Regions from separate parts of the Cyclobacterium sp. L-R genome, predicted to be linked through region 2. Evidence: riboswitches for the same ligand, from Rfam matches in the RefSeq annotation. Region 2 holds a riboswitch; each other region holds the start of a gene.
The links. A riboswitch is a leader RNA that binds a small molecule or an ion and turns the genes downstream of it on or off. The one in region 2 is predicted to bind cobalamin.
Positions count from the first base shown of each region.

Region 1: it holds a riboswitch for cobalamin, as region 2 does, so the genes downstream of both, AC13EX_RS04440 (TonB-dependent receptor) here and metE (5-methyltetrahydropteroyltriglutamate--homocysteine S-methyltransferase) in region 2, are expected to answer to the same signal.
Region 3: it holds a riboswitch for cobalamin, as region 2 does, so the genes downstream of both, AC13EX_RS18400 (TonB-dependent receptor) here and metE (5-methyltetrahydropteroyltriglutamate--homocysteine S-methyltransferase) in region 2, are expected to answer to the same signal.

Region 1 covers NZ_JBSXOH010000042.1:74,430-84,473, reverse strand. The annotation lists gene AC13EX_RS04445 (hypothetical protein) at 61-579, opposite strand; cobalamin riboswitch at 1,014-1,215, shown strand; gene AC13EX_RS04440 (TonB-dependent receptor) at 1,323-3,371, shown strand; gene AC13EX_RS04435 (DUF5074 domain-containing protein) at 3,375-4,529, shown strand; gene AC13EX_RS04430 (hypothetical protein) at 4,552-6,099, shown strand; gene AC13EX_RS04425 (alginate lyase family protein) at 6,259-7,491, opposite strand; gene AC13EX_RS04420 (discoidin domain-containing protein) at 8,000-10,044, opposite strand, start outside.
Region 2 covers NZ_JBSXOH010000076.1:25,854-35,897, reverse strand. The annotation lists gene AC13EX_RS14190 (DUF1553 domain-containing protein) at 252-3,509, shown strand; gene AC13EX_RS14185 (DUF1501 domain-containing protein) at 3,518-4,981, shown strand; gene AC13EX_RS14180 (NHL repeat-containing protein) at 4,991-6,055, shown strand; cobalamin riboswitch at 6,152-6,343, shown strand; gene metE (5-methyltetrahydropteroyltriglutamate--homocysteine S-methyltransferase) at 6,529-8,850, shown strand; gene AC13EX_RS14170 (DUF6340 family protein) at 8,918-9,994, opposite strand.
Region 3 covers NZ_JBSXOH010000091.1:2,296-12,339, forward strand. The annotation lists gene AC13EX_RS18390 (iron chelate uptake ABC transporter family permease subunit) at 1-25, opposite strand, end outside; gene AC13EX_RS18395 (ABC transporter substrate-binding protein) at 69-1,202, opposite strand; cobalamin riboswitch at 1,318-1,530, shown strand; gene AC13EX_RS18400 (TonB-dependent receptor) at 1,716-3,602, shown strand; gene AC13EX_RS18405 (YncE family protein) at 3,599-4,642, shown strand; gene AC13EX_RS18410 (hypothetical protein) at 5,048-5,644, opposite strand; gene AC13EX_RS18415 (LVIVD repeat-containing protein) at 5,645-6,922, opposite strand; gene AC13EX_RS18420 (nucleotidyltransferase substrate binding protein) at 7,057-7,473, opposite strand; gene ruvC (crossover junction endodeoxyribonuclease RuvC) at 7,543-8,118, opposite strand; gene AC13EX_RS18430 (glycosyltransferase) at 8,171-9,286, shown strand; gene AC13EX_RS18435 (hypothetical protein) at 9,330-9,581, shown strand; gene AC13EX_RS18440 (PP2C family protein-serine/threonine phosphatase) at 9,583-10,044, shown strand, end outside.

The DNA.
Region 1 (10,044 bases), on a different contig from region 2:
CAAGTGAAGGGAAAGGTATGCCCCTAAACTGGTAAACCGACAGGCAACCGAGCCAGAAAATCAAAAACATTCAATTTTGAAACCCAAATAGTAAGCTAAAAGGCTTAACTTAATAGCATTGGTAACCCCTCGCATAGCTACCGGAGTCCTTATTAACATTAAATAAGCTACTTGAAAACTTATTAGCACAAAAGCCAATGCAAAATTTATTTTTCTAATGTATAAATCGGGATAAAAAAAAGCGAAATAAATGTGTCCAAGAAAAAAAACAAGTATCAATAAATAATTTTGAATTTGGGGTCCTTTTAACTTAACAAATTTCTCTAATCCAATTAATAACACAACAGTAGAAGAAACGATTAAGGTATTGGCCACAGGTATAGATAGCCAATCAGGAATATTACCTCGCAAGAATATTGAAATATTTCCAATTGTAAGCATTGAAAAACTAAGCAATACTAAAGAAATACCAGGAAACCGTTTTTTTACCTGAAAATATAAAGAAACAATTAATATTATATTAACTATATTAACTATAATATAACTAAAAAAAATTGTCTTAAAATCAAGTATAGGCATATAAAAACATTCTAATCAATACAATAAACGTTATCAATTTCTCATTAAAACAAACTAATTCTCTAGACTAAAGCATCTCAGACCTATACCCCTAACTAGGTTTTCAATCCTACATTTATACCTAAAATGTAGAACTAAGAAGCCTGTTAAAGTTACTTTTTCACCTTATAATAACGCCTTTCGTGAATTTTTAGCCTATAAGCTATGAAAAATAATCCAAACCCCCATTTAAAAGGTCTAACAATTAACACAAAGCATTAGTACAAAGTACAAATTGCTTAAAAAAAGAGGTTCATTGCAGGGAAACTTAAAAGCCTCCCAGCAAACCTACTTCATACCTTACCCGACTGTATAATTGAACCATTAACTAAGGACCTGTATCAATAGTAGCTTTTTTAGTCTAAAAAGAAATTTTTTTATCGAAAATAGAATACTATCTTCGCCGCCGTAATGGTTTCCTCATGGATATTGTCCTAGAGAAATTAAATTGGAATCCGGTGTGAATCCGGAACTGTCCCGCAGCTGTAATCTCATTAAGCTATTTCCAAATTTTAATGATCACTTTCTGTATAATCAGAGGGGAAGGTCGGAAAATAGTGAGTAAGTCAGAATACTTGCCAATACGATATTTAATTGAAAGCTTTCGGGGATTGAAGCTTGAAAACAAAATTCGTCTTGCAACGCAAGATTTTGATTTCAGTTGGTTTCGTTGAAAGCTATTTGCCTTTAGACAAATAGTTTTAATGATCATTTACAAGTGGCTTCCTAAGCAGGAGGCGATTCTTCTTTTGTGCGCTTTACTCTTTTTTGCTTGCCTATGCCAAGCACAGGAGAAGTATGGCCAAAATTATCCGCAGCCAAGGGACACAACCGTGGTTTACGATATTGAGGGAGTAACTGTCCAATCTGAAAAATACCAATCCCGTTTGCACTCTCCAATGCCCGTACAGGCAATTAGAGGTAAGGACCTAGAGGAATTAAATAGTTTTTCCGTAGCTGATGCCATCAGGTATTTCTCAGGAGTTCAGTTAAAGGATTATGGAGGAATTGGCGGACTGAAAACCATCAACGTCCGAAGCATGGGTAGTGCCCACACCAGTGTTTTCTACGATGGAGTAGTCATCAAAAATGCTCAAAATGGGCAGGTAGATCTGGGTAAATTCTCCTTGGACAATATTGAGGCTTTGGAGCTTTTCAATGGTCAAAAGTCAAATATATTCCAGCCTGCTCTAGGTTTCTTTGCCTCCAACACGCTCTTCATGCAGAGCAAAATCCCAGTGTTAGAAAAGGAAGAACAAGAGCATGCTAAAATCTCATTCAAAACAGGATCCTTTGGCTTGATCAACCCATCCCTGCTTTATCAGCGCCGGATTAATGAAGGGCTTTCTCTGGCTTTCAATACAGAATACATTACCGCCAATGGGAAATATAAATACCGGTACCGAAAAGAGAATGGCTACGACACCACTGCTACCCGACTAAACGGTGATATTGAATCCTTCAGGGCTGAAATCACTTTACATCAGGCTTTCAAATCAGGAGGTAAAGCATCTCTGAAAGGCTATTATTTCGAATCAGAGCGGGGACTTCCTGGAGCTGTTGTGGCCAATATATTCAGTCATTATCAGCGTCTTTGGGACAAAAATTTCTTTGTCCAGGGCATGTTGCACACGTCATTTTTTGACAAACATGAACTGATGGTCAATATGAAGTACAGCAGTGATTACAATCGCTACATAGACCCTAATTATCAAACGATTGAAGGAGCTCTGGACAATCGATATTATCAAAAGGAATTCTACACCTCTGTAGTCAATCAATACATGCTAAACGCTTGGTGGGATGTATCCCTCGCGGCAGACTATTCCTTCAATACTCTGGATGCCAACCTATACCGATTCACTTATCCTAGCAGATCTTCTTATTACTTCGCCCTATCCAGCGCCATTCATCGAGACAGATTAGAAATACAAGCAAACCTTTTAGCTGCTTATGTAAATGATCAAGTAAAGTTTTACCAAAAAGGAAGCGACCAACAAGTTTTCAACCCTGTAATATCAGTTTCCTATCAGCCTTTTACCTTAAATGAGAATTTCCGCATTAGGGCCTTTTACAAGGAGTCTTTTCGGATGCCTACCTTCAATGACCTCTATTACACTTTCGTAGGAAACACCTTTTTACGACCAGAATTCACAACCCAATACAATATAGGAGCCACCTGGCGGGCCAAACCCAACCATATTTTAGAAGCTTTTACCATTCAAGTAGACGGGTATTACAACCAAGTTAAAGACAAAATTGTGGCCATGCCATCTGCCAATCTCTTTCGGTGGACAATGATGAACTTGGGTGAGGTAGAAGTTAAAGGACTTGAAACCAAACTACGTGGCATTAAAGAAATAGCAAACGTATCACTCGAAATAGGAATGGGTTACACCTTCCAGAAGGCAATAGATATTACGTCCTCCAGCACAGTGTATGGAGACCAGATCCCTAATACGCCAGTTCATAGTGGAACAATTACCTCATCAGCCAGCTATCAGAACTGGCAAGCCAATTTCAGCTTCATCTATACCGGTGAACGCTATAGCCAAAAAGCAAATTTACCTGTCAACTATGTCCAACCCTGGTACACCAGCGACCTGGGATTAACCTATAAAAATCGTTTTGGCAAGTATCAATACGCTATGGGTTTGGAGACAAACAACCTGTTTAACCAGTATTACGATGTGGTTTTAAACTTTCCAATGCCCGGAAGAAACTATCGACTAAAATTCAATATCTCCTATTAAATTATGAAATACGCATTTTACTACCTCTTATTCCTACTTATTCTATCTACTCTATCGAGTTGTAGGGAAGATGATTTCATTCCCTTACCTGACGAGGACAAGCTACCTGAGCAAGAAGCCTCCTATATTGCCGGATTTTATCTGCTTAACGAAGGAAATATGAATATGAACAAGGCTTCATTGGATTATTACGATTACCAAACAGGGCTATATACCAGGAATCTATATGGCACAGCAAACCCAAGCTCAACCCTTGGCTTAGGAGATGTAGGTAATGATTTAGGCCTATATGGATCCAAACTTTATGCTGTAATCAATGCCTCCAATAAAGTGGAAGTGATGGATGCTGAGACTACAGAACGTATAGCCGTTTTAGAAGTGAAGAATTGCCGCTATGTAACTTTTGATGGGGGATTTGTCTATGTGAGTGCCTATGATGGGGAGGTTTCCTTGGGAAATGATAAGCCAAACGGATTCATAGCCATATATGACTCAATCAATTTTGATTTAATTAGTAAAATAGAGGTCGGTAGGCAACCTGAGGAAATGGCTGTTTCCAATGGTAAACTATACATTGCTAATTCTGGAGGCTATAGTCCTCCCCAGTATGAAAGCACCATTTCAGTCATTGATCTGGATTCATATAAGGTCATCAAAAGAATAGAAGTTGGCATTAACCTGCACCGAGTGAAGGCAGATGGAAAAGGGAATATTTATGTCAGCTCAAGGGGTGATTATTACAATACCCCTTCCAACCTATTTGTCATAGACACCCAATTAGACCAAGTAATTGACAAGTTTGACATCCCTTGTTCCAACCTTACTATCAGTGGAGATACTGCTTATGTGATCGGTTCAGCATTTGACTATTCTTTGGGAGATTTTAAGGTTGACTATGCGATGATCAACACTCAAACCAGGGAACTCCTCTCCCAGCCCTTTATTTCCCAAGAATTAGTAGACAAGATCAAAATGCCTTATGGTCTGGCAGTAGATCCATACTCTGGAAACATTTACATCACAGATGCCGGAGACTATGTATCTCCCGGCAAGCTATATGGCTACAACCTCAAAGCTGATTCACTGCTTTTCGAACAAGTAACTGGTGACATTCCAGCCCAAATCGCATTTGTATTCAAAAACCCAAATAAATACTAACTATTAACTAAAATCTAAACAGATGAAAAAACTATTACCAGGCCTCCTATTTATCACCCTATTAACATCCTGTCTAAAAGATGATCTTGAGGATTTACGAAAAGATGTTGACAGCCTTAAAGAACAAATGGCTCAATATGAGAGTTTATTGGATGCCCTTAATAATCGATTGTACATTAAAAATTACGAAGACAATAGTGGTTCCTACAGCATAGAATTAAGTGATGGAACTATTATGAGTGTCAATGATTCGCCTTCATTCATTGAAATCGGCGATAATGGAAATTGGTGGATTGACAACCAAGACTCTGGGAAAGCAGCCGGAGAATATCCTGATAGCATGCCAGAAATAGGCATTGGAGAAGGTGGTAACTGGGTTATTGATGATGTAGATCTGGGAATTTCAGCTCAAAATCAGCTAGCAAAGGAAGGATCAAATATTATTGCTTTAGCTCAAATTTCGGGACAATTGTCTTTTGTTTTCGCTGATGGCAGAACGATCAATTTTGATGCTTCAGCACCAGTGATCTCATTCAATTTTCCTGAGGGAGGATTCGTATTTGACAAAATGAGCTGGTTTAAGGTAGAAGCGGTGGTAAAACTCGATGCAGATGCCAGTTATGAGTGGCTTTACGACGGCAAGGTACTAGCAAATACGAAAGACCTTACTTATGTTTTTGCAAAAGCTGGAGAACATCTATTACAGCTCAAGGCCAAAAATGAATTTGGCGTAAGAACTGAACAAGTTACCATTACCATTAATGATGCAGTGTACACGAATAACCTAACAAGGTTATTTGAATTTAAGCCAGCCCCTGGTCAGCAAATCAACAAGCTTCCTATTTGGTCAGAAGGCATACCTGCGGATAGCGTATTGAAAACTGCCGAAAAGGCCCTAACTCACAACTCATTGATCAGCTTGGGAAGTTTTGGAGGTTATGTTACTATGGGCTTTGACCATACGATCGTCAATGGTGAAGGCAATGACTTTTTGGTAAAAGGCAATGCCTATAGCAGTTGGGCGGAACCGGGCATCATCATGGTGTCTGAGGATGTGAACAGAAATGGGCTACCAGATGACGAATGGTATGAGATCTATGGTTCGGAACACAGCAACCCTGAAGCGATCAAAAACTACGAAGTCACTTACTACCGACCTGAATCGGAGCCAACCAATCCAAATGAACAAAACTACATCTCATGGAAGGACAATCAGGGACAATCAGGATTTGTACCAAAGAATTCATTTAATAGTCAAAGCTATTTTCCAGGATGGGAAGCGGATAGTATTTCTTTCACAGGAACCCTACTTCCAACAAAAATCTTTGACCAATCAGGCACAGGAACATTCTGGACAAACCCTTCTTTTGATTGGGGTTATGCAGACAATCAGTCTAATAACAATGAAGCTGCTCAAATTGACATCAGCTGGGCACATGACAGTGAAGGCAATGCTGTTAAGCTCCACGGGGTAGATTTTATAAAAGTTTATAACGGAACACTTGCCGCAGGAGGATGGCTTGGTGAAGTGTCAACTGAAGTCTCAGGCATCACCGACCTTAATTTGTAATAATGATCAATTATCAAGGAGGTTGTCTCGATTTTGGGGCAACCTCCTTTTTTTTGAGCTAAATTAAATGGGGATCAGACCCCGATATAAGTATTGTTAGTCAAGTTATAGCAATGGAAATCCGATGGAATAGAATTAACCAATCTCCATTCAAATTTCCTATTTCCGAATCTGCTTAAAACTTACCAGATCCCAATAGCTAAACTCAGGGTTCAGGCTAATCATTTGATCAGCGTCTTTTTTATAACTTTTGTCTAGGTACTTGTAAGCAGCAATATTAAGCTGCTCCTTTATTCTCGACAAATCCCTTTCTTTTATTTGCTCATAGGGCCATTCTAGCTTTTTGCCTGTATAGGCATTTAAAAAGTCCAAAGCCTTCTGTATGCTTCCTCCTTTTTCACTCTCCCTATTCCAGAGATCTATACCTACTTTTTCACATGCCATGGCATAATACATAATCGCCAACAGGTTCATGCTACTATAATCCCAGGAACGAGTTCTTGCCAACTCTGCAGGTTGGCTTCCATCCTTCTCAATCATTTCTTCCATTATCAAAGGAAGCCCAGCTTTTGCCAAACTATCTGCTCTATCTGTCTGTCCCAAATACAAAGTCAAGGGAATAATTTGAGCAAAATACCAAGTTGTATGGTTATTGCCATGTACGGCTTCATCCTTACCGTGTTTGCTATTTACAAGCCATGATACATATTTCGTCAGCCAAAATTTCATACCTTCCTCAAATGAGGTATTCCAATGGGTGGAACTTGAGAGCATCCTAAATTGATCCGGTAATTCTGCCATCTTTCTGGTATCAATAATACCTATTCCCCTTCCTTCCGTTCTTCCGGGAATCCGCTGGGCAAAATTTAGGTTGGGATTCATTTTGGTATCGGGATCTAAAAACCAAGCATTCGCTAAATGGATAGCTTGAGCAGCATATTTTTCATTGCCAGTAAAATAAAATGCCTGACTTAACACTTTTAAGGAATTGAGTAATTTACCCATCTCCTCTTTATCCTTATAATCAAAGTACTCAGGATTAATTTCTCCATCTCTCCTGATATAGGGTAGTCCATCCTCTTTTTCGGGATCAGGCCACCAATAAGGCCCCATACTGGTGTAATCATGGATATCTCCACTTGGAGGCAATTGCTTTTTATGTATGACTGAAAATGGACCGCTACTTAAGGCCTCCTCAGCTGCCATAATCAATGCCTTTAATTCAGGTGTTTTTTGAGGAGAATTAGTATCTATATTCTCTCTGGCTTTTTCCTTTACAGTACCTTCCAAAAGAATAAAGCCATCCTGCTGTGCCCAAAGTAAGCTTGGGGAGATCAAGCCAATAAAAAGGAAAACATTAAGGGCAATTCGAATTTTTAGGTTAAAGCTCATTTTGGAGATTTCGGGTTTTATTGTTTAAAGTTTTAAAACTAATCAGAATGGGAGAGATTTTGTCAGCATTGTTGAAGAAAAAATACAACAATACCGCCAAAATCATACTGCTTTCATCGTTTTTACCAGGACCTTCTCCCCTGAATACAAAAATTACACTCTCAAAAGCTACTTAAACCCGAAATATGCAATAGACATTCTATTACATGCTGAAATCGCTTCAAAATCAGCCACTTCGTTGCTGTTTTCAACACCATAGCGGTGCTATGCTAAAATCTCCAAACACGACCGATTGTCTTGCGATTGCAACACTTCCCGTAAACACGGGACAGGCTTCACCCCTGACAATTGTCAGGACGGAGAAAGCCTATTACATAATCCGGGTTAAAAGCAATGTTAAGCTTCACAGAATTAGCTGAAATAATGAAATTCGGCTGGTAGAACCTGGCCCAATTTCATTACCGAATCTGTCCAAAGGGTATGGAAAGCGCTATGTATTATCTCGGATTTAGTTAAAATCTGCAACCGACAAAACCAGGCTCCGCTGAAAAAACCCATAACCATAACTAAGGGTAAGGGTATCTTCCTTTCCAAACGGTAGCTTCTGGTTTTCGAAAAGAATGGCATCTCCAGTAAATTCAATTCCGCCTATTAATTTTACCCCTAATGGTTGATCTTCCTTTAGTTGGACCATCATGCTGTCTCCAGATTGATTGGAAATTTTGAGCGAAACGCTTTCTATGGTCTTATAATCAAAATTAAGTGGGGCAGTGAGGGCAACAATGTATTTTCCTTTACCTTTTTTCTCCAGTGCAATATCCGTGTAGTAATTGGCCATATAGGCCATACTCAAATTAAATGCAGTATTGAACTGTACCCAGCCTTCTGTCCAACCCAAATCCCCTGCCTCGGGGAAATTGGGATAGTGGAAAGATTTTGGAGAGCCATCAAATACAAACTGGACCTCATCCAATAAACCTATCCCTCCTCTATGCCTGCTGTACCAGCCCAGGTCTACGCCCTCTACTTCTTCAGGCCCTTTGTAAGAAAACTGTCTACCTGTTGGATTGCGTCCAAAGGAATTCTCAAAATGAGACCAAGCCAACATTTCCAAATCATTAATTAAAGTCTTATCCTCCAAAATTCCATTTGCTGCAAAAACTGCTGCAGGGAATCCTAAAATATTTCCGGTTTCATTCCAGCCGGGAGGCGTCCATTCTTCGACACTGTATTTTCTGAAATCCCATAGATTGTCTGAACGGTCCAACATCAACTGTGCCCATTCCTTGACTTTTTCAGTAATACCTTCAGGTGCCCTTTCTGGAAATTGCTGGTAAAAATAAGCAAAGGCCCGCATGGTCATGTGCTCGGACATCCTTTGCCCTTTGGTGGTCAGGGGATCTGACCAATCCAAATTATTAATCATCCAATCCAACTGTCTATAAGCGGCCACAAAGAATTTCTCAGCAGCTGCATCACCTTCCCGTAAGGCGACTTCATACAGCATCAAATTTGGAATGACAGAAAACCCTGGAGGCATCTCCCCTTTTGTCGTTCCCAATTGGGTCTTCAAGGAAAGTAAATCGTGCTCCTTACTTAAATTGTACTGTGAAAGGGAGTGCTCAGAAACAGTCTCTTTTTCCCAATTGTCTTTCACATATTGGTAAACAATATCGAAGTTTTGTTGCGGTAGCCATTGCTTTAAATAAGGCCAGGCATATAAGAAATGTGCTAACTCTGCCTTTTGCATTTCATGATCCAGTTTTTGGCTAATTTTCACATCTGCATCCCAATGGATGAGCTGGATGATATCTGGTGTTTCCGGTGCAAAAGGTTCCAACTTTCCCCAAAGTCCTTTGTAATTGTCAGCAAAGCTCTCGTTGGAAACATATTGTCCTTTTCTTTCCATGCGCTCGTATGCTTCCGGATTGCTCAGGTACATGGCCACTAAACTTTGCATGGACCAATTGAAAAAATCCCCATCCCTCCAGGCAAAACTGATGCGCCGAATATCTTTAACCGTACCTGTATAATGCCTCGCGCCCAACATAAAATCGATCATGTTTCGATAGGTAACTCTCTCCATCCAATTAGGTCCGATCCTAAATGGAAAGGATTCGAGTTCCTTAACTCGGACCAAAAACTCATCTTCAGTTAGCGGGTTGAAAGCTGAAAAATCTCCTTTCTCTCCTTTAACTTTTCCTGAGAATTGGGCCTTTCCAGTTTTGACATTTACAATAGAAAAAGGGGTTTCATCAGAAATTCCGGGAGCAGTAAAACGTTTGCTTCGGTATAGATTGTAACCACTTTGATTGACAAGAATGGGTTTGTTTTCCAAGCCACTTTCATCCGAATATTGTTGGCCAAGCAAAAGCACTTCACTTATTTCCATCGCTTTTTGATCCTGAGCAGCCAGCCGAACTCGGTCAATTAGCTGAGGTTTTTTCAGTTGAATTTCTATTTTTTTTGCCCTATTATTTTCCACCTTATGGAAAGTTTTCCAATCTCCATTTAGTAAATATTGCAGGTATATTGTCTCATTGGGAACAGCGG
Region 2 (10,044 bases):
AACATCCACTGGGTTTGATGACCACCGAATACACAACAAAAACGCATGTTAAGAGCAGAAATTAAACCTCTCAAGCCATTTTCACAGGACAAAATTTGTCATTATCACCACCGTAAAATTGTAATTTTATTTCTTAAAGATATTCAATAACTTTAAGGTTAACTATTGACAAAAATTACCCGTTAAATTATGCTGAATGCAAATGACATTTGGCTAAATAATTGTCATATAAAATTATCAATTTTAAATAAATGACACGAGTCATACCCAAAATAAAACACAGGTTATCCTTTCCTTTCACTTTACTGCTCCCTCTCTTGGTGGGCTGTGGCTGGGAGAAACCTGAAGCCATCCAACAGGCCTATAAGGACCTGCCGGAAGCCATAGATTTTAATTACCATGTCAAACCCATTCTCTCAGACAAGTGCTTTGCCTGCCATGGACCCGATGCAGCCAACCAAGAAGCTGATTTAAGACTTGACCTGGAGGAGTTTGCCTATGCAGCACTAAAAAGTAATTCGGGGCATTATGCCATTGTTCCGGGTAAACCGGGCAAAAGTGAGGTAGTAAACCGTATACTGACAGAGGATAAGGAGTTGATGATGCCTCCACCTGAATCTAACCTAAGCCTGAGTACATCCGAGATAGCCACCTTAACCAAATGGATAGAACAGGGAGCCAAATACAAACCCCACTGGTCATTTATCCCTCCGGAAATGCCAAAGATTCCTGAGATTGAGGATAAAAGCTGGGCTAAAAATGAAATTGATCATTTTGTAGCGGCCAAATTGAAAAGCAAAAATCTAAATCCCTCAGAAAAAGCCAGCAAAGAAAACCTTATTCGTAGGGTAAGTTTCGACCTGACAGGTCTTCCTCCTTCCCTAGAAGAAATCGAAGAATTTGTTGACAGCGATGACCCTAAGGCTTATGAAAAATTAGTCGACAGACTCCTTGCTTCGGCGGCCTATGGTGAGCGAATGGCCGCAGACTGGATGGATGTAGCCCGATATGCCGATTCCGATGGCTATTTGGATGACAAGCACCGAGACTTCAGTCCTTACCGGGACTGGGTCATCCGAGCTTTTAACAAAAACATGTCCTACGAGCAGTTCATCACTTGGCAATTGGCCGGAGACCTTATTGAGGAACCCACGCAAGAGAGCATACTGGCAACTGCTTTTAACCGACTACATAAAAAGAATTCTGAGGCCGGTATCGTTTTCGAAGAGTACAGAGCAGAATATGTGGCTGACCGCACCTCCACCGTTGGAAAAGCCATTATGGGCTTAAGTATGGAATGTGCCCGCTGCCATGACCATAAATATGACCCCATAAGCCAAAAGTCCTTTTACCAATTGTCCGCATTTTTCAACAGTACCAATGAGTTGGGCACTGCGGTATATGGCCCAGGTCAAGTTCCTGGCCCGGCCTTATTGCTTACAAACGAAGAACAAGGCAAGATTTTAAATTACATAGACAATCAGATAAAGTCCAAAGAAACCCATTTGGGTGATTTGCAAAAAGAAGCTCAAAAAACACAGCATATCGAAGAAGCCAACCTTCTGCAAAACCTACAAAAAAAGCTACCTACAAAACTTGTAGCCGCTTATGATTTTGACAAAATAATTCCTGGAACCAATAAAACAACCTTCACAAGCCCCGGAAAAACTTCACAACCTGGCCCAGTAATTATCAAAGAGCCTGTAATAAAGGCTGGAGCTGAGGGTCAAGGCGTTTTCATCAATGACTTTACTACCCTAAGTCTCCCGGACAAAGTGGGTTGGTTTGACCAAACAGATCCCTTTTCCGTAAGCCTTTCGGTATTTCCCGACACGGTTTACAACGAAGCAGTTTTGTTTACCCATTGCGAGGATATTCGCTTGGGACTAAAAGGCTATTCTCTATTTCTGGAAGACAATAAATTAAACTTTATCATGGCCTACAGTTGGCCAGACAATGCCATTCAGGTAAAAACGCTAACAGCTATCCCTGAGAAAGAATGGACAAACCTAACCATTACTTACAATGGTATGGGTAAAGCTGACGGCATTGGTATTTATCTCAATGGAGAAAAAGTGCCTGTATCAGTATCAGCTGATAATATTTATAAATCCATTTTATTCAAACCCGACATTCACACCTACGGATTCAGAGGTTTTGTATTAGGAGTCAGGGACAAAATGAAGACTTTCCTCAATGGCGGTCTGGATAAATTAAGAATTTATGATCAGGAATTAAGTGCTTTGGAAGTACTCTATGAAACCAATCCTGAGAAAGCCAAAAAAGCCATCACAAACCCCGCAAATCAGATTGACAAAGCCATGATTGCCGATCATCACTTTAGGAGTGACAATCCCGAAGCCAAAAATATCAGAAAGGCAATTGTGGATTTAAGAAAAGAAAGGGCTAAAACCACTACTGATATTAAAGAAATAATGGTAATGGGTGACCTTGAGGAGCCTAGGCCGACCTATATTTTGGACCGGGGAATGTACAATGCGCCCACGGAACAAGTTGATCCCGGTATTCCTGAAACTGTTTTTCCTTACAATGAAAAGTGGCCAAAAAACCGATTAGGACTGACAAAATGGGTTTTTGATCCCAAAAACCCATTGACAGCCCGTGTGTTTATCAATAGAATCTGGCAAATGCATTTTGGAAAAGGGCTGGTCATTACCTCTGATGACTTTGGCAATCAGGGAAGCATGCCATCACATCCCGAACTTCTGGATTGGCTAGCCGTTACCTTCCGGGAATCTGGCTGGGACATCAAGAAAATGCACAAACTTATTGTGATGTCTTCCACTTATCAGCAATCTTCTAAAAACACACCTGATTTGTTGGAAGAAGATCCAGACAACCTTTTGTTGGCAAGAGGCCCAAGTTTTAGAATGACGGCAGAAATGGTTCGTGACAACGCCCTTGCCATAAGCGGACTGCTAGTTCAGAACACCAGTAGCGAAAGTGCCTACCCTTATCAACCTGATGGGCTCTGGGATGAAATCTCTACCAAATCCTGGAGGTACAGGTATTTGCAGGAGCCTGGTGATGGGCTCTACAAAAGAAGCCTCTACACCATATGGAAAAGAACTTCCGGACCTCCTTCCATGATGATATTTGATGTCAGCGACAGATCAGAGTGCAAAGTGAGGAGAACTGAAACCAGCACCCCTTTACAGGCACTGGTTTTATTAAATGATCCGCAATACGTAGAAGCAGCAAGAGTAGCTGCCGAAAAACTAATTAAAAAATACCAACCAGAAGAACAACTGGCCAAGGCCTTCAAATTAAGCACCGGTAGACAAGCTGATGCCAAAGAAATGGAGATCATTGAACAATTTTATCAGGAAGAGCAAGAGCGCTTTGGACAGAATAAAGGAGACGCAATGGCTTACTTAAGTACAGGTAGTAAACCTTTGGACAATTCGCTGGATCCAGTTAGAGTAGCCTCATTGGCCACTGTAATAAACGGTATAATGAATACCACTGAAGGGTATACAATAAGATAAATATCGCCATGAACGAGAATGACATAAACAAATTCGGAGAAACAAGACGTGGCTTTTTGAAAAAGACTTCACTGGGCTTTGGCGCCATTGCTTTGTCCAGCCTTATTGGACAAAAAGCTGGCTTTGCCGAAGCTCCTGATAGCTCAGGACTCTACAAACCACAGGGGCTTTACACAGGCACCCACTTCCCTGCAAAAGCCAAAAGAGTGATTTATCTTTTCCAGTCTGGCGGGCCTTCTCAAATTGAAACCTTTGATTACAAACCCTCACTGGAAAAATGGCATGGCAAGGAAATACCTCCTTCCGTACAGGGAACCCAGCGAAATTCTGGAATGGTAGCAGATCAATCTACTTTTCCTTTAGTGAAATCAATTTATGATTTTAAGCAATATGGACAATCTGGAGCTTGGGTAAGTGAAATTTTTCCTCACACTGCCAAGGTTGTAGATGAGCTTTGCATTGTCAAATCCATGATCACCGAGGCCATCAACCACGAACCTGCCGTCATGTTTATGCAAACAGGTTCGCAATTGAGCGGTAGACCTTCTATAGGCTCCTGGTTGAGTTATGGTCTGGGAAGTGACAATGAAAACCTGCCCAATTTTGTAGTCCTGCTTTCAAAAAGCCCTGGATCACAGCCTTTAAATTCCACGGCCTGGGGAAACGGGTTTCTACCCTCCCATCATCAGGGCATTCAATTTCGTTCGGGCAAAGATCCTGTTTTATACTTGAATAATCCGCATGGGGTACATGACCATGACAGGCGTCGTGCCCTGGACCATATCGGTAAGCTCAATGAACACCAGTTTGACTTGTGGCAGGATCCTGAAATTCAGTCCAAGATCAGCCAATATGAAATGGCCTATAAAATGCAGAATTCCGTTCCGGAGGCGGTGGACACCAGCAAAGAACCTGATTATATTTACGAACTTTATGGGGAAGATGCGAGAACACCTGGCACCTATGCTTCCAATTGCCTGCAAGCCAGAAAACTTGCAGAACGTGATGTGAAATTCATTCAGCTCTACCATATGGGATGGGACCAACATGGCAGTTTGCCTAAAGGCATCAAGCGCCAAGCCTTAAGTACAGACCAGGCCACCGCAGGTTTGATTCAGGACCTTAAACAAAGAGGTTTGCTAGAAGACACTTTGGTCGTATGGGGTGGTGAATTTGGTAGGACCAGCTTCTCTCAAGGAAGGCTCACCGCCGACAATTATGGCAGAGACCACCATCCTGGATGCTTTACCATGTGGATGGCAGGAGCAGGAGTAAAAAAAGGAATGGTCTATGGAGAAACGGACGAGTTTAGCTACAATGTGGCTAAAAACCCCGTACATGTGCATGATTTTCAAGCCACATTACTCCATTTATTGGGCATAGACCATGAAAAACTAACATTCAAACATCAAGGCAGAAGATTCAGACTTACAGATGTCCACGGACAGGTAGTAAATGAACTCCTGGCATAAATACAATTCATGCATTCACGAAGAAAATTCATTCAAAAATCCATCACCGGTGGGGCAGTAATTACTGCAGGAATACCTCTTTTCAATATCAACTCAAATGCCGCGCAGCTTCAAAAGGACATACTGGGCCATGGTGATTTCCAGTACAGGATAGAAAGAGACTGGAGCAAAACCAACAGCAACAGCCATCCGGTCAACAACTGCCATGAAATGGTCATGGACAAAAACAACAGGTTAATATTGTTGACAGACCATCCGAAAAACAATATCCTGATTTACGATACTTCGGGAAAAATTTTAGACACATGGACATTGGGATTTTCCGGAGCGCATGGTTTGTCTATCTCGGAAGAAGGTGCTGAAGAATTTTTATTTATCACAGATACTGGTTTAGGAAAAGTAGTAAAATGTACCATGGATGGTGAAATTCTTATGGAATTGGATCACCCATCCAAGATAGGTGCATACACCGAACATGCATTTTACCGACCAACGGAAACAGCCATAGGTCCCAGTGGGGATATTTATGTGGCCGATGGTTATGGTTCACAGTTTATCTTGCAATATGACAAGACAGGGCAATTTATTCGGAAATTTGGAGGAGACAGTTTTCTCCAGCCAGACAAATTCAAACAAGCCCATGGTGTAGCCATTGATTACAGAGACCCTACCAACCCTACCTTACTTTGTTCTGCAAGGATAAAAAATACGTTCAAGCGATTCACATTAGCTGGCGAATACCTGGAAGACCATTACTTACCTGGGGCATACATTAGCCGACCTGTTTTGGATGATGAAAACTTGTATTCCGGAGTCTGCTTTGGAATGGAAGAAGGCAATTATAACATGCATTTAAACAAAGGCTTTGTCACTATTTTAGACAAAAACAACAAGGTCGTCTCCAACCCTGGAGGTACCGAACCGGTCTACAAAAATGGCAAGCTAGAGCTCATGTTTCAGGAAAAACCCATCTTCAAACATTGCCATGATGTCTGTTTAGACAGAGACAAAAACCTATATGTTTGTCAATGGAATGCAGATGGTGTTTATCCTTATAAATTACACCGGGTGTAAATTTACACTTACCTTTTTACTGGCATTTTAAAAATTATTGCAGGAAATGTAATTTATCTGACCTACATTTGAGCTCAATAAGTTCTTTAATTATTTCCTCATCAACCGAAATTAGGTTTTACTTAACGTGAATTAATAGGGAATCGTGTGAGAATCACGAACTGTCGCGCAACTGTAAGTAACTACAAAGGTTTTTACCCATAGCAAATCCACTGTTCTTGAATTAAGAATGGGAAGGAAGGTAAAAATGTTACAAGTCAGGAGACCTGCCTATTTCGAATTGACTATGCTTTCGCGATTTGAAGTGTGAAGTCAGGTTCGGTGTTACCATTTTAAGATCAATTGTTTTCCCAGGGATAGTTGTGTCTTTTTTGGTAAGTTCTCAAACCTTCCATTACTTCTTTTCGCTAAAGCAACCCGGAATAACGCAAAGGGCTTTTAACTCATTTTATTCATTTAAAAGTTAAAAGAACATGCAAACGCACATTCTTGGCTATCCGCGAATTGGTAGCAAAAGAGAACTCAAAAAAGCCTGTGAGCAATATTGGTCAGGCAAAATTTCAAGTGCTAAACTAATGCAAGCAGGAAGAGAAATCCGCTTCCAAAACTGGAAAACACAGCTTCAACTGGGAATTGAGCTTATTCCAGTAAATGACTTTTCTTTCTATGATCAGGTTCTTGACATGTCTCTGTCAGTAGGAGCCATTCCAGACAGGTATCTCCCCCTAATTGAAAACCAAGATGTTTCTGAACTGGAGCTCTATTTTGCAATGGCAAGAGGCTATCAGAAGGACGGTTTGGACATTACTGCAATGGAAATGACCAAGTGGTTTGACACCAATTATCATTATCTGGTTCCTGAGTTCACCGAAAAACAGGACTTTAAATACCATTCTTGCAAGATTGTAGATGAATTTATTGAAGCCAAAAGTATGGGAATCAAAGGTAAGCCCGTACTAATTGGCCCTGTCACATATTTGTTGCTTGGAAAAGAAAAAACAAGCGGATTTGATAAAATTGACCTACTTGATAAGCTCTTGCCGGTTTATCTGGAAATATTAAAAGACCTGGAAAAAAATGGTGCGGATTGGGTCCAATTCGATGAGCCTTTTTTAGGACTTGATCTCAACGAAAAGGAAAAAGAGGCTTTCCAAACCGTATACCAAACCATAAGAAAGGCATTCCCAGAACTAAAAATCCTTCTAGCAACCTATTTCGAAGGATTGAATGAAAATACAGAACTGGCATTGTCCCTTCCTATTTGTGCACTTCATCTGGATTTGGTACGCAATGCAGATCAGTTGGAAAAAGTACTATTCCATATCCCAGAAAAGTTAAGCCTTTCATTGGGTCTAGTAGATGGTAGGAATATCTGGAAAAATGACTTTCAAAATTCCCTCAAAACCATAAATCTGGCTATCAAGAGTATAGGGCAAGAAAGAATTATGCTTGCTCCTTCCTGTTCCTTACTGCATGTACCTTATGACCTAGAGGCCGAAACCAGGGAAGAGGTTTTATTGCCGGAGATCAAACAATGGATGGCCTTTGCCAAGCAGAAATTAAAGGAGCTTGTCCTACTGAAGGAATTGTCTTTGCCTAAGCCGACTAAGGAAAGTTTACTTGAGCAAGAAAGGAATAAGGAAGCCATAGCTAGCCGTAAAAATTCTGGATTGATCCACAATAAATTGGTGAAACTAAAAGTGGATGCCATTTCACCTTCCGACGATCAAAGAAATAGCCATTATTCTGTCAGAAGGGTATTGCAACAAAACCTCCTTAAATTACCTCCCCTGCCCACTACCACCATTGGTTCTTTTCCACAAACCCAGGAAGTAAGGAATTGGAGGTCACAGTTTAGAAGAGGATTTATTGACCCAAAAACATACCAAAATCTGTTAACAGAGGCTACTGAAAGAACCATCCGAAAACAAGAGGAAATAGGGCTGGATGTACTGGTACATGGTGAGTATGAAAGAAATGACATGGTGGAATATTTCGGCGAGCAACTGGCCGGATTTACTTTCAGCCAATTTGGTTGGGTGCAAAGTTATGGCAGTCGATGCGTAAAGCCACCTATCATTTATGGAGATGTTTCACGCCCTGAACCCATGACAGTATTCTGGTCTTCTTATGCCCAATCCTTAACCAAAAAATGGGTAAAAGGTATGTTAACAGGTCCAGTCACTATACTACAATGGTCTTTTGTGCGCAATGATCAACCAAGGTCTCAAACATGTCAACAGATCGCATTGGCCATCAGAGATGAGGTAAATGACCTTGAAAAAGCAGGAATAAAAATCATACAAATAGATGAACCAGCCATAAGAGAAGGACTACCTCTGCGAAAAGCAGAATGGGAAGCTTACTTAAACTGGGCAGTCCATGCCTTTAGGTTGTCCTCATCAGGAGTCAATGATACTACTCAGATCCATACCCATATGTGCTATTCGGAGTTTAACGACATTATGCCGAGTATTGCAGCCATGGATGCTGATGTCATTACCATCGAATGCTCTAGGTCACAAATGGAGCTTTTGGATGCTTTTGCAGAATTCAAATACCCCAATGAGATTGGGCCAGGTGTCTATGACATCCATGCGCCAAGAGTGCCTTCCAATAAAGAAATGGTACACTTGATAAAAAAAGCACAAGATGTAATCCCAACAGCCCAACTTTGGGTGAATCCGGATTGTGGATTAAAAACCCGACAATGGGAGGAAACTGAAAAAGCACTGAAACTTATGGTAGAAGCTGCCATAGAATTAAGGGAAATAGAGAATACTTCCGATAATTAAGCAAAAATCAAATTTAACCCGGGTCAGGTAGCTTTAAACCTACATTTCACCTGATCCGGGTAAATATTTACTGATCAGAAGTTGTGTTCAACTGTTCTTTCAGCAATTCGTCTTCCATCATTCTTTGTTCGAGTTCTTTGGCATAGGTTCTTCCGGCCTTAAAGCCAAATTCTGTATAGGCCCTTGCCGCCCAATCTTTGGCCAAAAACAAGTCTCCAAGTACCTCATATCCCAAAGATATATTGTAACAAAGCTTCCCATAGGTTTTATCATCTCCAGGAAGGGAAAGCCCTCCTTGCCAGCTTTGAATTGCATTTTCCCATTCATTGACTTCCGCAAAGCGAGCGCCTTTTTCTAAAGAGGCATATTTCTTTGATTTGGCATAAAAGGTACGGTTTAGGTCTATGTACATCGGTGCAATCCTTCTTGCATATGCTGCACCTGCCATTTGCCCCACATACCTGGTAGCTTGAGCTTTTTCTATCAGTAACAACATGGCTTGGGCTTTGGTCTCCGCCTCTGCCGACCATAGGTTGGTTTTAGAAAGGTCACTTTGGTCTAAAATATTGCCACTTTCAGGGTCATACAATCTAAACCCTACCTGTACGGAAGCAAGCCCTTCCACCAATATACCGGGCACTTCTATGGTTTTGGCATTATCATCTTTTCCAACTTTTTTCTTGATGGTGATCCTTTTGTCTGTAATGACAAAATCCGAACTGAATTTTTCCAAAGTCAATACCGCATCAGTTTCATAACGCATGCAAAGATTTCGAACCATTTCCCTATTAAGAGGTGCAGGGAAAGTTTGTGAAAAGAGCCCTCCAGTCAATCTTTCACTTGCCCGCACTATTTCATACCTAGGAGAAGTATTAAGATCCTGATGAATGGAAGCCAAGGTACCATCAATGGCATTTTTCACTTCAAAAGGAATTTCTCCAGTAAGAAGTCCCTCAATTATTGCTACTCCCTGACTTTCAGGCTTCGTCCTGTCTACAATGAGTAAACGCTGCACCTGATTCGGTATATTAATCTCTGCTGGCATTAATCTCGTTATAGAAACATTTTTTGTGCAGGAACCAAATGCCACTAGCATCAAAACGAAGAGTAAACATTTAAAAATCTCTGAATTGAGGAATTTCATAAGTTTGAGTATTTTTTTGCAATTTAACTGAAATTATGCAGAAGTTATTG
Region 3 (10,044 bases), on a different contig from region 2:
GATTTAATAGCCACAGTAGGACCATTAAAATCAGACAAAAAGTAAATTTAACGCGGTGAGTCATATGCCTAATCCTCTAATTTTTGGAAATACCTAAATTGATGGTCCACCGCCTTTTCAGGATGGAGAATTTTGATCATGTCCAAAAGCACCAAATCTGGCCGCAGGTATCCCTCTTCAAAATACCTAAATCCACCGGTTTCCCCTTTGCCCAGCGTGTAGGTATATACATTTTTCTTTTTGTAAGCCTCAAAGTCACTGTACTTGGGGTTTTGAGCAACCATACTGCCCAAAGTGGCATAATCGGCTGCCCCTATCCAATAATCTGCTTGGCTGGCCTTGTCCAAAACAAACTCATAGTTTAAAGTCAAACTTCCGGTTCCTTCCATACTGTCAAAAAGGTATTGTCCTGCCGCATCTGCTATGATCTTAGCGCCCCAACTGTCTTTAGCAGGTGCATACCAAATGTCTTTGTACATGGAGCCTGAGAGAACAGAAGGTTTTTCTTCAGCAGCAACAAGGCTGGCGCGTTCTTGAGCAGCTTTATAATTGGTGGCTATTTTTGAATATACTGCTGAGGCCTCTTCCTGTTTTCCCAACAATATCCCAGTTACTTTAATCCATTCGGCCCTTCCCAAAGGGTGCTTTTCCTGGTATTCCTTGTTGACAATAACCGGTATTTTTGCTGATTTCAATCGCTCTACCATTTTAGAGGTTTCTCCAAATCCTGAAACCATGACCCAGTCTGGTTGAAGGTCGATGATTTTTTCTAAATCCCAGGTCGGTCCTTTTCCCAAGTCGATGACTTTGTTGTCATTGATTCTTTTTCTGACTTTTTCAGAAGTTATTAGGTCAAGATCCGGGAATGCCATTAGACTTACTTCAGCATTGAGGTAATCCAAATGAGCAACTTGTGGGGTGGCAGACAATATTATTTTATGGCTGCCTGAAACAATTTTTGCATCAATGGGGATGTCAAGAAAATCAATTTCTTTTTGTGAATCATAAACCAAAAAGCGTTGGTTTTCACCTTCCTGTTGGACAATTTCAATTATATGATAATTTTCCCCGCGGAAAAGTGAAAAACCTTTTGCGTGCATTAAGGGGACTTCTTCCAGGGCATCCATAGTGCCTTCTTGACTGGCTTGCTGGCATGCCGGAAGAATTAATAAAACAAAAATTAATAGACGGATAACAGTCATTTCTTAATAAAAATGAATAAACAGGATTTGATTTTCAGCTCAAAGTAAACCATTGCAGCGTCCATTTCCAACAGCTTAATTTTATCAAAAGTTTTTTGAATAGAGTTTTTGCCGTATGTTTGTGCCGATTTATGGTTCCCGATCCTTAACCAGGCCCTCGGGATTAATAGGGAATTCGGTGTGAAACCGAAACTGTCCCCGCAACTGTAACCCAATCTTTGTAGCAATAAAGAAAATGGAAATCCATCCTTTGCCATTGTCCCATTTGGGGTGAGAAGGCGGATTTACCTTGGGAAGTCAGGAGACCTGCCATTAAAATCTTACCATTCATGGCTTTCGGGAGAAAAGCTGAGAAGAAAGTTTTAGCTGTTTTCAATATTTTCATTTATTGAATATTGGTACCCAAGCCAGATGCGCCTCAAAGGTTATTTTGGCTTGTCCAACAGTTATTATTCCATTCTCTATTTATTCCGAAATGTGTAAAATCATGGATACTTAATAAAAAGAAAGAGGATGTCATTAATTGCTTGTTTGGTTTTCTTTATAACGGGTTGGCAGAGCGAACCTGATTCCGCAAGGGTCTTCCGACAAGATACTTTGGAGCTTGCCAAGGTGGAAGTGCATGCCGCTGCTTTAAGAAAGTATGCTTTCGGTCAATATGTAAGAACCCTTGATTCGGACAGGTTAGACCAATTGTCCGGATATTCACTGGGGGAGGTTTTACAGCAGGAGACTGGCTTGTTTTTAAGACAGTACGGATCGGGGATGTTAGCTTCCCTAAGTATGCGCGGCACTTCAGCCGGACACAATGCCTTGTTTTGGAATGGATTGCCAGTGAATAGCCCTTCATTAGGGCAGGCTGATTATTCGATTTTCCCGATAGGTGGCTTTGATGAAGTGAATATTCATTATGGTAGCTCAGGGGCTTTGTACGGTACTGATGCCATTGGTGGATCTGTTCATATGTCTTCTGATCTGGATTTCAATACCGGCAATGAATTGAAAATAGGGACACTTTTGGGCAGTTTTGGTCGCTGGCACCAGCAGGTGAGCTACCGTCAGGAAGCTGAAAAATTTGCCTTCCGAACCAATGTCTATAGAAATTATACAGCAAATAATTTCACCTATAAGGATTGGGCAAGCCCCGGTACCCCAGAAAAACGGCAGGCTCATGCCAGGGTTTCGCAAATTGGTTTGGTGCAGGATATTGCTTTTAAAATAAGCCGGAAACAGACTTTAAATGCCAACCTATGGATCAATTCCAATGACAGGCAAATACAACCTTTGTTGGGTTCAGCAGTAAGTGATGTGCAAGAAGACCGCAGCGTCAGGACTGTGATAGATTATGCCTTTACAGGCGAAAATTTTACTTGGGCCGCTAATACTGGGATATCCAGTGATGTGATGGTTTTTAATACAGATAGAAACCAAACCCGCTTGTTTTTGCTAGGTACTTCATTGGATTACTCTTTCTCTCAAAAATGGCAGACCCTAGCTGGCATACGATATTCCCATATCAAAGGGCAGTTGGCAACCTACGACAGTCAGGAACAACGGTTAGAATTGTATCAGGCCACCAATTTCAAACCATGGCAAAACTTGGGAATTTCCATGCAACTCAGGCAGCTAATCCATGAAGGAGAAGCAGCGCCTTTTACTCCTTCCTTGGGTGTGGAATGGGCTTTTCTCACTTCAAAAAGGTGGAATTGGCAACTAATAAGTAACCTGTCGAGAAGCTTTAAAATCCCTACTTTAAACGATAGGTTGTGGGTGCCGGGTGGCAATCCTGATTTGATTCCTGAGAAAAGTCTTAGTAAAGAAATTGGACTTACCAGCAAGGCCAAATTATCCGCATTTAGTATCGAAAAAAGGCTTACCTATTTTCATATGGGTGTAGATGATTGGATTTTATGGTTGCCAAATAGCACGTATTGGCAGGCGGAGAATGTACGTTCAGTAGTCAATCAGGGACTTGAGTATTTTTTTAAAGGTCAATTCAAGCAAGGTCGAAATAGCTGGGGATTGAACGTGGACTACAGTATGAATAGCGCAATCAATCAATCTGGAGATCAAGGAAATCCCCTTAGTCAAGGAAAGCAATTGCCCTATGTTCCAAAGCATAAAGTTCGTACCCAAGGAAACCTTCAAAATGGCCCCTACAAGATCTACATTCAACAGCAATGGACAAGTGAAAGGTATGTGACCACGGATAACCAAACCCTTTTGGCTTCTTACAACTTGTGGGATATGGGGTTCACTTTTGCCTTCGATTGGAAAGGAAAACTAAAAGGGAATCTGGGATTACATACAAATAACATTTTCAATGTGGATTATCAGGTGGTTCGCCTGAGATCCATGCCTGGAAGAAATTTTCAATTTAATTTAAATGTAGTGTTATGAAAAAAATGCAGTTAGCCTGTAAGTTGTTTTTGTTTGCCCTTTTGGTATCCTGCGGGACGGATCCAGTTGAAATTCCTCAGGGGGCCTATGAAAATGGTGTGCTGATAATCAATGAAGGGGCATTTGGTGCCAACGATGGTGAAGTTTACCATTTTGATAAAAATACAGCAGAGGCAGAAGCCAATGTTTTTGAAAACATTAATACCAGACCTTTTGCGGGGTTGCTTCAGGATTTGATTAGCTATGAAGACTATACTTACCTGGTAGCCAATACCGGAAAAGTAGAAGTGGTTCAATCTGCAGATTTTATTTCTGTGGGGGCAGTCAATAATGACCTGGTAAATAGCCGGAGTATGGTTAAGGCTGATGGTAAATTGTACATTAGTGATTGGGGACCTTATGATGCCACTTGGAGCAACACCGAATCTTTTGTGGCTGTTGTTGAGAATGTAACAGGAGGGGAGATTGCCTATAAAATCCCTACACCTTCTAGGCCTGAGGGGCTTGCTTTTGTTGGGGACAGAGTATTGGTAGCTTGTCAACTGGGAACCATAGCTGTGATAGAAGTTGGAGAGGATGAGGTAGAGAAAACTGTAGATGTAGATGGAACGCCATTTTTCTTTTTTGAATTTCAGGGAAGTCATTACCTCTATGCCAACGACAGTGAGAAGATCTATCTACACAAGCTGAATTCAGCTACCTTTGAAGTGGTAGAGACCCTTGAATTTCCTGTGAGCAATAGCATTTACAATGGTAATTTCACCATCAATAATAGTGGTGAATTGTTTGTCATTAGCAATCAGACTACGGAAGATGTGGTAGTGAAACTGTCCATAGCTTCTGCTTCGGTTGTGGATGCGGATTTTTATTCCGGAAGTAACTTTTATGGTTTGGGTTTTGATAACGACACGCAAACCTTGTATATCGGAGAGCACAATGGCTGGCAAGGCAATGGTACGGTGATGCGTATCAATGCCCAGGGAGATCTTATCGATCAGACAGCTGTAGGCAGAGGGCCAAATGGATTTTATTTCCCTTAAGTGCTCTAAGTTTTTCAGGTTTAGCTGTTAAAGCTAAATTGACTTACCTACCTACTATAATTTGTAGCGAAACCACTTAATCATTGGATTGAATAGTGGTTTCGCTATTTTTTTAAGCTATCAAAAGACAAAGAATTATAAAGATTAAAACATCCCCTATTTAAAGGGGCCTGGAAGTATATTCTCCGTCATGAACCTTATTGCTAATAGGTTGCTCTCCAGCAGAGCCCATTTCCCCTTCAGGTTCATGCTCTGAAGTTAAAAAAAAACTCTTTCATGAAAAAAATGTTCTCGGAAATTAGGAAAGCAACATAGAAGTGGGTTGAATAAAGGCTTGGAAAGACATTCAATTAATCGAAATAGTTTGATCAGTTGCCAAAGAAAATGGAATTGATTGTATACCTTTTAAAACCAATACCCAATTCTATAGACAAGATTATTGAAGGTGACTTTGTCTACTTCAAAGTAGTTCCAATCTTCGGGTCGGTTACGATTTGGGGATAGTCTGGAGGGGTTGCCAGTATAAAAATAACCGATCTGTCGCTTCAATGAAACACTTAAGGTCCAGAAATTGGCCTTTTTGGTTTTGTATCTGAAGCCAATAGTTACTTGTCCCATCACGCCTCCTTTGCGCCAATTGTGTTGGCCCCACTCATTTACTTCTTCTCTTTCAAAAACGGCAGAACCATAACCTAATTCCCCAGCTCCATACATCTGCCATTTGTTTTGAGGATTTAAAACTCCTCGCCAACCTAAAGCTAAGGGAAGGACAGAATAGTTTGCATACTGGTCCAGTCCCGTCACGAAGCCAACAGCATGTCTGCGGGTGAGTTGAAAACCATTGAAAGTTTGAAAGGTGAAATTGTTTCGGGGTCCAAAGTTATCAGAACCTGTAAGCAGACCCAATTCGGAATGGTTTACAAAGGTTAAATCCTGCCCCTTGCTGATCAGGGGACAGGACCAAATGAATGCTGCTAGGAAAAGTAACAAAAGATTTTTCATCTAATCGTTGGAAACATTAATACAGCTTAATTTTTTAAGTTTCTCCGGATCAGAGTAATCAAATTGACAAACCCCATCAGGCCCTATAACAATAAGCGATTTCGGTCCGGGAATAATGTCTATGGAAACGAGGTTTTTAAGATGTTCCAACTGGTTGTTTGTGATCTCCATTACATCTGAAACATTGAAACTCTTTAATCCTTGATCTCCTTCTGCCAAGTAAAGGTAATCCCCTGAAAGTCCCAGGCCATGTGGATTGTCCATAGGATAAGCCTTCAATAGGGTAGGGGAGTTAAGGTCTTTAATGTCCAATACATGTAGTTCATTGGCTCCATTTTGGCAAATGGCCGCACTTCTCAAGGTCACGAAGGCATAATCATCATTGACTACCACCGGATCACAAGAGGTTATGTGAGAATAAACAGCCATTTCCCTAGGTTCTGCAGGGTTGCTGGCATCATAAATGTGCATGCCCGACATAGAACCAATAAAAAGGTTTCCTTTAAATGGAAAGATTGTTTCTATACCCCAACCTAAGTTTATATCGCTGAGGTATTTGGGGTCCATAGGCTTTTCTACATTAAAAATCCTCATGCTATTGTTGTCCACTGTATAGAGGTGCCCACCTAAAAGGGTGAATCTCGCCATGGATCCACCTTGTCCATAGCTCTGCCCACCATCAGATTTGGCGTATGAAACAGACTCAAATGTCATCATGTCCGTCCTAAAAGTAGGTCTTCCCCAACTATTCCAGCGCATATTTGACTCAGTGGAGGTAATGACGGTGTCCTTATAAGTCATAATGGTACCTGTTTCTTCATTGGAATAGAGGTTAGGAAAAACATCTTTTTCCCTTTTTACCAACTGAATGTTTTCAGGGTTCGAGATATCAAAGGCCAATAAGTCAATATAATTGTCGGCATACAAAATGTTTTCATTGATAGCCATGTCCCCTGTGCCAGGGATATTGATGAAATTTAGGTTTTGAGGGTTCGATGGATCTGAATTATCAAGTAAATGGATGCCTTCCCCGGGTTCTGAGATAAAAAGGTAATCACCATAAATGTAAATTTTTCCCGGCTGATCCAGTGGTATGCCCGGTTCAATGACAATGTCAGCTTCCCTAAACGAGTTTACCTCTATAAAAACAGGTACCTGTGTTTGATAGGTATAGGTGGTCTCAATTTGATCTTCACAGGATGGAAGCACCAAGACCATCATTAGGGAGAGCATAAACTGCATCCCTAAAATAAAATGAGGGTGTAATTTTGTTTTCATGGCATATTGGGAAAAGGTAAAAGGATAATTTCTGAATGATTTATTTTACTATTCTCAGCCAAGACGAAATTTTTTGCTGTTGTGCTACAAGGGTTTGAAAAAAAAATAAAAAAAATTGAATGGGGCTAAATCACTCAGCTATCCAGTTTTTTTTCCATGTTCCTTTCGAATCCCTCCAAAAAGCCCAGGTATTTTTTGACGATGTTTTCAGAAAGAGAACCCAAATAATCACCCGGATAGAGTGGATTGTATTTTATTCTGTGAATGATCATGTCCAGCCAGCCTTGTCCATCATCTATTAGATCAGCATGAAATGCTTCTACGGTTAGGTCTCTAGAGCCAGAAAAAGGTGCTTTGCCTTGTGATTTGAAATATGAGGCTATGGTTTCTAAAGCAGCATCATGGGATTTTTCAAAACTTACGATTAATTTGGCGCGTATGGCATCATTCATTCCATGACTTTGTCCTTCCTGAATCAAATCACGTAATTCATTCAATTGGCTGATAAAATCAGTCAAACAGTGTTCACATTCCAATACCGTTTTTTTCATAGCTATATGGGTTTAGTTCTTTACTAATTTATCAATTATGGACTAGAATTCTAATTTAATGGGGAAAAATTATTTTTTAATTCGATCAGGATTTTCAGTAATGAATGACTTCCAGCCACCACTTCTCCCTTTGGTCTGAATTCTTCCATCATGAAAATGGTGGCACAATGCGACGGCCAAAGCATCTGTTGCATCCAGTAATTTTGGTACCTCTTCAAAGTTCAACAAGGATTTAAGCATTTCAGCCACCTGCTCTTTGGAAGCATTTCCATTGCCTGTTACCGATTGCTTCACTTTCTTGGGAGAATATTCTGTAATAGATACCTCCTTTGCTAGGGCTGCCGCCATGGCTACCCCTTGTGCCCTTCCTAATTTAAGCATGGACTGTACATTTTGCCCAAAAAATGGTGCTTCCAAGGCCATGGAGTCTGGCCTATGGGTTTCTATAATATAAGTTATCTTTTCAAAAATCTTTTTGAGTTTCAATGCATGGTCACTGTATTTTTTCAAATGAATGACGCCAAACTCAATTATACTGTATTTAGATCCTTTGACCAAAATTAAACCATAACCCATTACTGTAGTTCCAGGGTCAATACCCAAAATTATTTTTTCTTTGACTGGATTTTTTACAATTTTACTCATCGGTGCAATTTACCATAAATCCTCTAATGCCCATAAAATGCTTGTCCTTGCAATGTTCTATTTTTTATTTTCCGTAGCTTACTTCTGGGGATTGAGGTATTTGATAAGGGTTTGGGATGACCAGACAAGAAAGCTAGGGCCTTTAGAAACGGATGACCAAAGTTTCCTAAATCAATGTACTTTATTGGTACCTTTCAGAAATGAAGAAAATAACCTAAGCCTATTGCTCCCTCACTTTGCGGATACCCTTCCTCCATTGGTGAATGTGACCTTAATCGATGACCACAGTGAGGACAATGGAGCTGAGATGGTGAATCGGTTTATTGAAAAGCACAACCTAATTAACTGGCAGTTAATCAAGAGTAAGGGCGTAGGGAAGAAAGCGGCGCTAAGCACAGGGATTCAAGCCAGTAAATCAGAAATTATTGTTACTACCGATGCTGATGTTAGGGTCAACAAAGCCTGGTTGTCCCATCTTACCGCTCCATTTCAGGACCCAAACATCCAATTGGTGACTGGTCCTGTGATGACTATTTCTAGCAAAGGTGTTTTCAGTGATTTTCAGCAAATAGAATGGGCCAGCTTAATTCTAATGACACAGGCGTCTTTTGCCAAGGGAGAGCCATTAATGTGCAGTGGGGCCAATCTGGCTTTCCGAAAGCAAGCCTTTAACGCCGTAGCTGGATATGAAGGGAATGCTCATATTCTTTCAGGAGATGATGAATTTTTACTTAAAAAATTAAGCAATACATTTGGGCCTTCAGCTTTGGATTACCTTATAACACCCTTTTCTTTGGTAAAAACCCATGAATTAAAGACCCCAAAAGATTGGATACGGCAGCGCTCAAGATGGGCCAGCAAATGGAATGCCCACAAAGAACTAAAACACTGGCTATCCGCGGTAATGCTTGCTGCCTTTTGTTTTCTTTTACTGACAAGTATTCCTTTGGTATTTATTTCCTGGAAATTCACATTGGGGATGCTGGTTTTTTGGGTTTTAAGGTTTAAAATAGAAAAAGAAGTTTTAGGAAAAGTTTTGGATCATTATAGGGTAAAACCTTCCAATCTAAGCTGGTTTTTAGCAGGCTGGATTTATCCTTTGCTTGTGCTTTGCACTCTTCCTTTTGCGATTTTTGGAAATTATACCTGGAAAGGAAGGAAAAGCTAATGAATCCCTTAATTTTGTGATTAGACTTAAAAGAGAGGCGACAATGACAAATGACGAATTTGACCTTTTGGATGAATTGTATTTCCTTCAATCCTATCAATACCTGAAATCTAGTTTGGAATGGGAAGACCACAAGTTATTGGAAAATTTAGCTCAGCTAGTGGAAAAAGGTTGGATAAGATGTTATGCTGCACCGGAAAATGAAATTTTCGATGCCCTGCCTTTAACCGATAAAGGAAAGACTTACTATTACCTTGCTACCAAAGAGGGTCTGCTCAATCACAATACCTTATAAAATGACTGCAGAGACAATTAAGTACCAAAGAAAGGAACTGGAATTAAAAGCATTGCTGGAGATCACCCAAGCCATCAACGAAAATAAAAATGAGAGCGTACTTTTAAATATTTTTAAGTTCACCTGTCTGGTTCATTTGAATATCAAATCTCTGGTGCTCTATGTCTATAACCAACAAGAACAATTTTTCCTAAGAAGAATTTCCCATCAGGTCAAAGAAAAGCTGCCGGAAAAAATTCAGAAAGCCGATGTGCAGGAAAACAAAGAACTAGGCAAACTCAGCCTTTCCCTTTCTGAAGAATATTCCTTTGCGGAGGTAAATATTTATGTGCCCGTTTACCATAAAGATAAAATGCTTGCCATCCTCTTCTTGAGTACCAAAGATGGAGATGCAGGTTTGGATCTGGATTTTACCCAAGCATTGACAAACATACTTGTGGTGGCATTGGAGAACAAGCGTTTT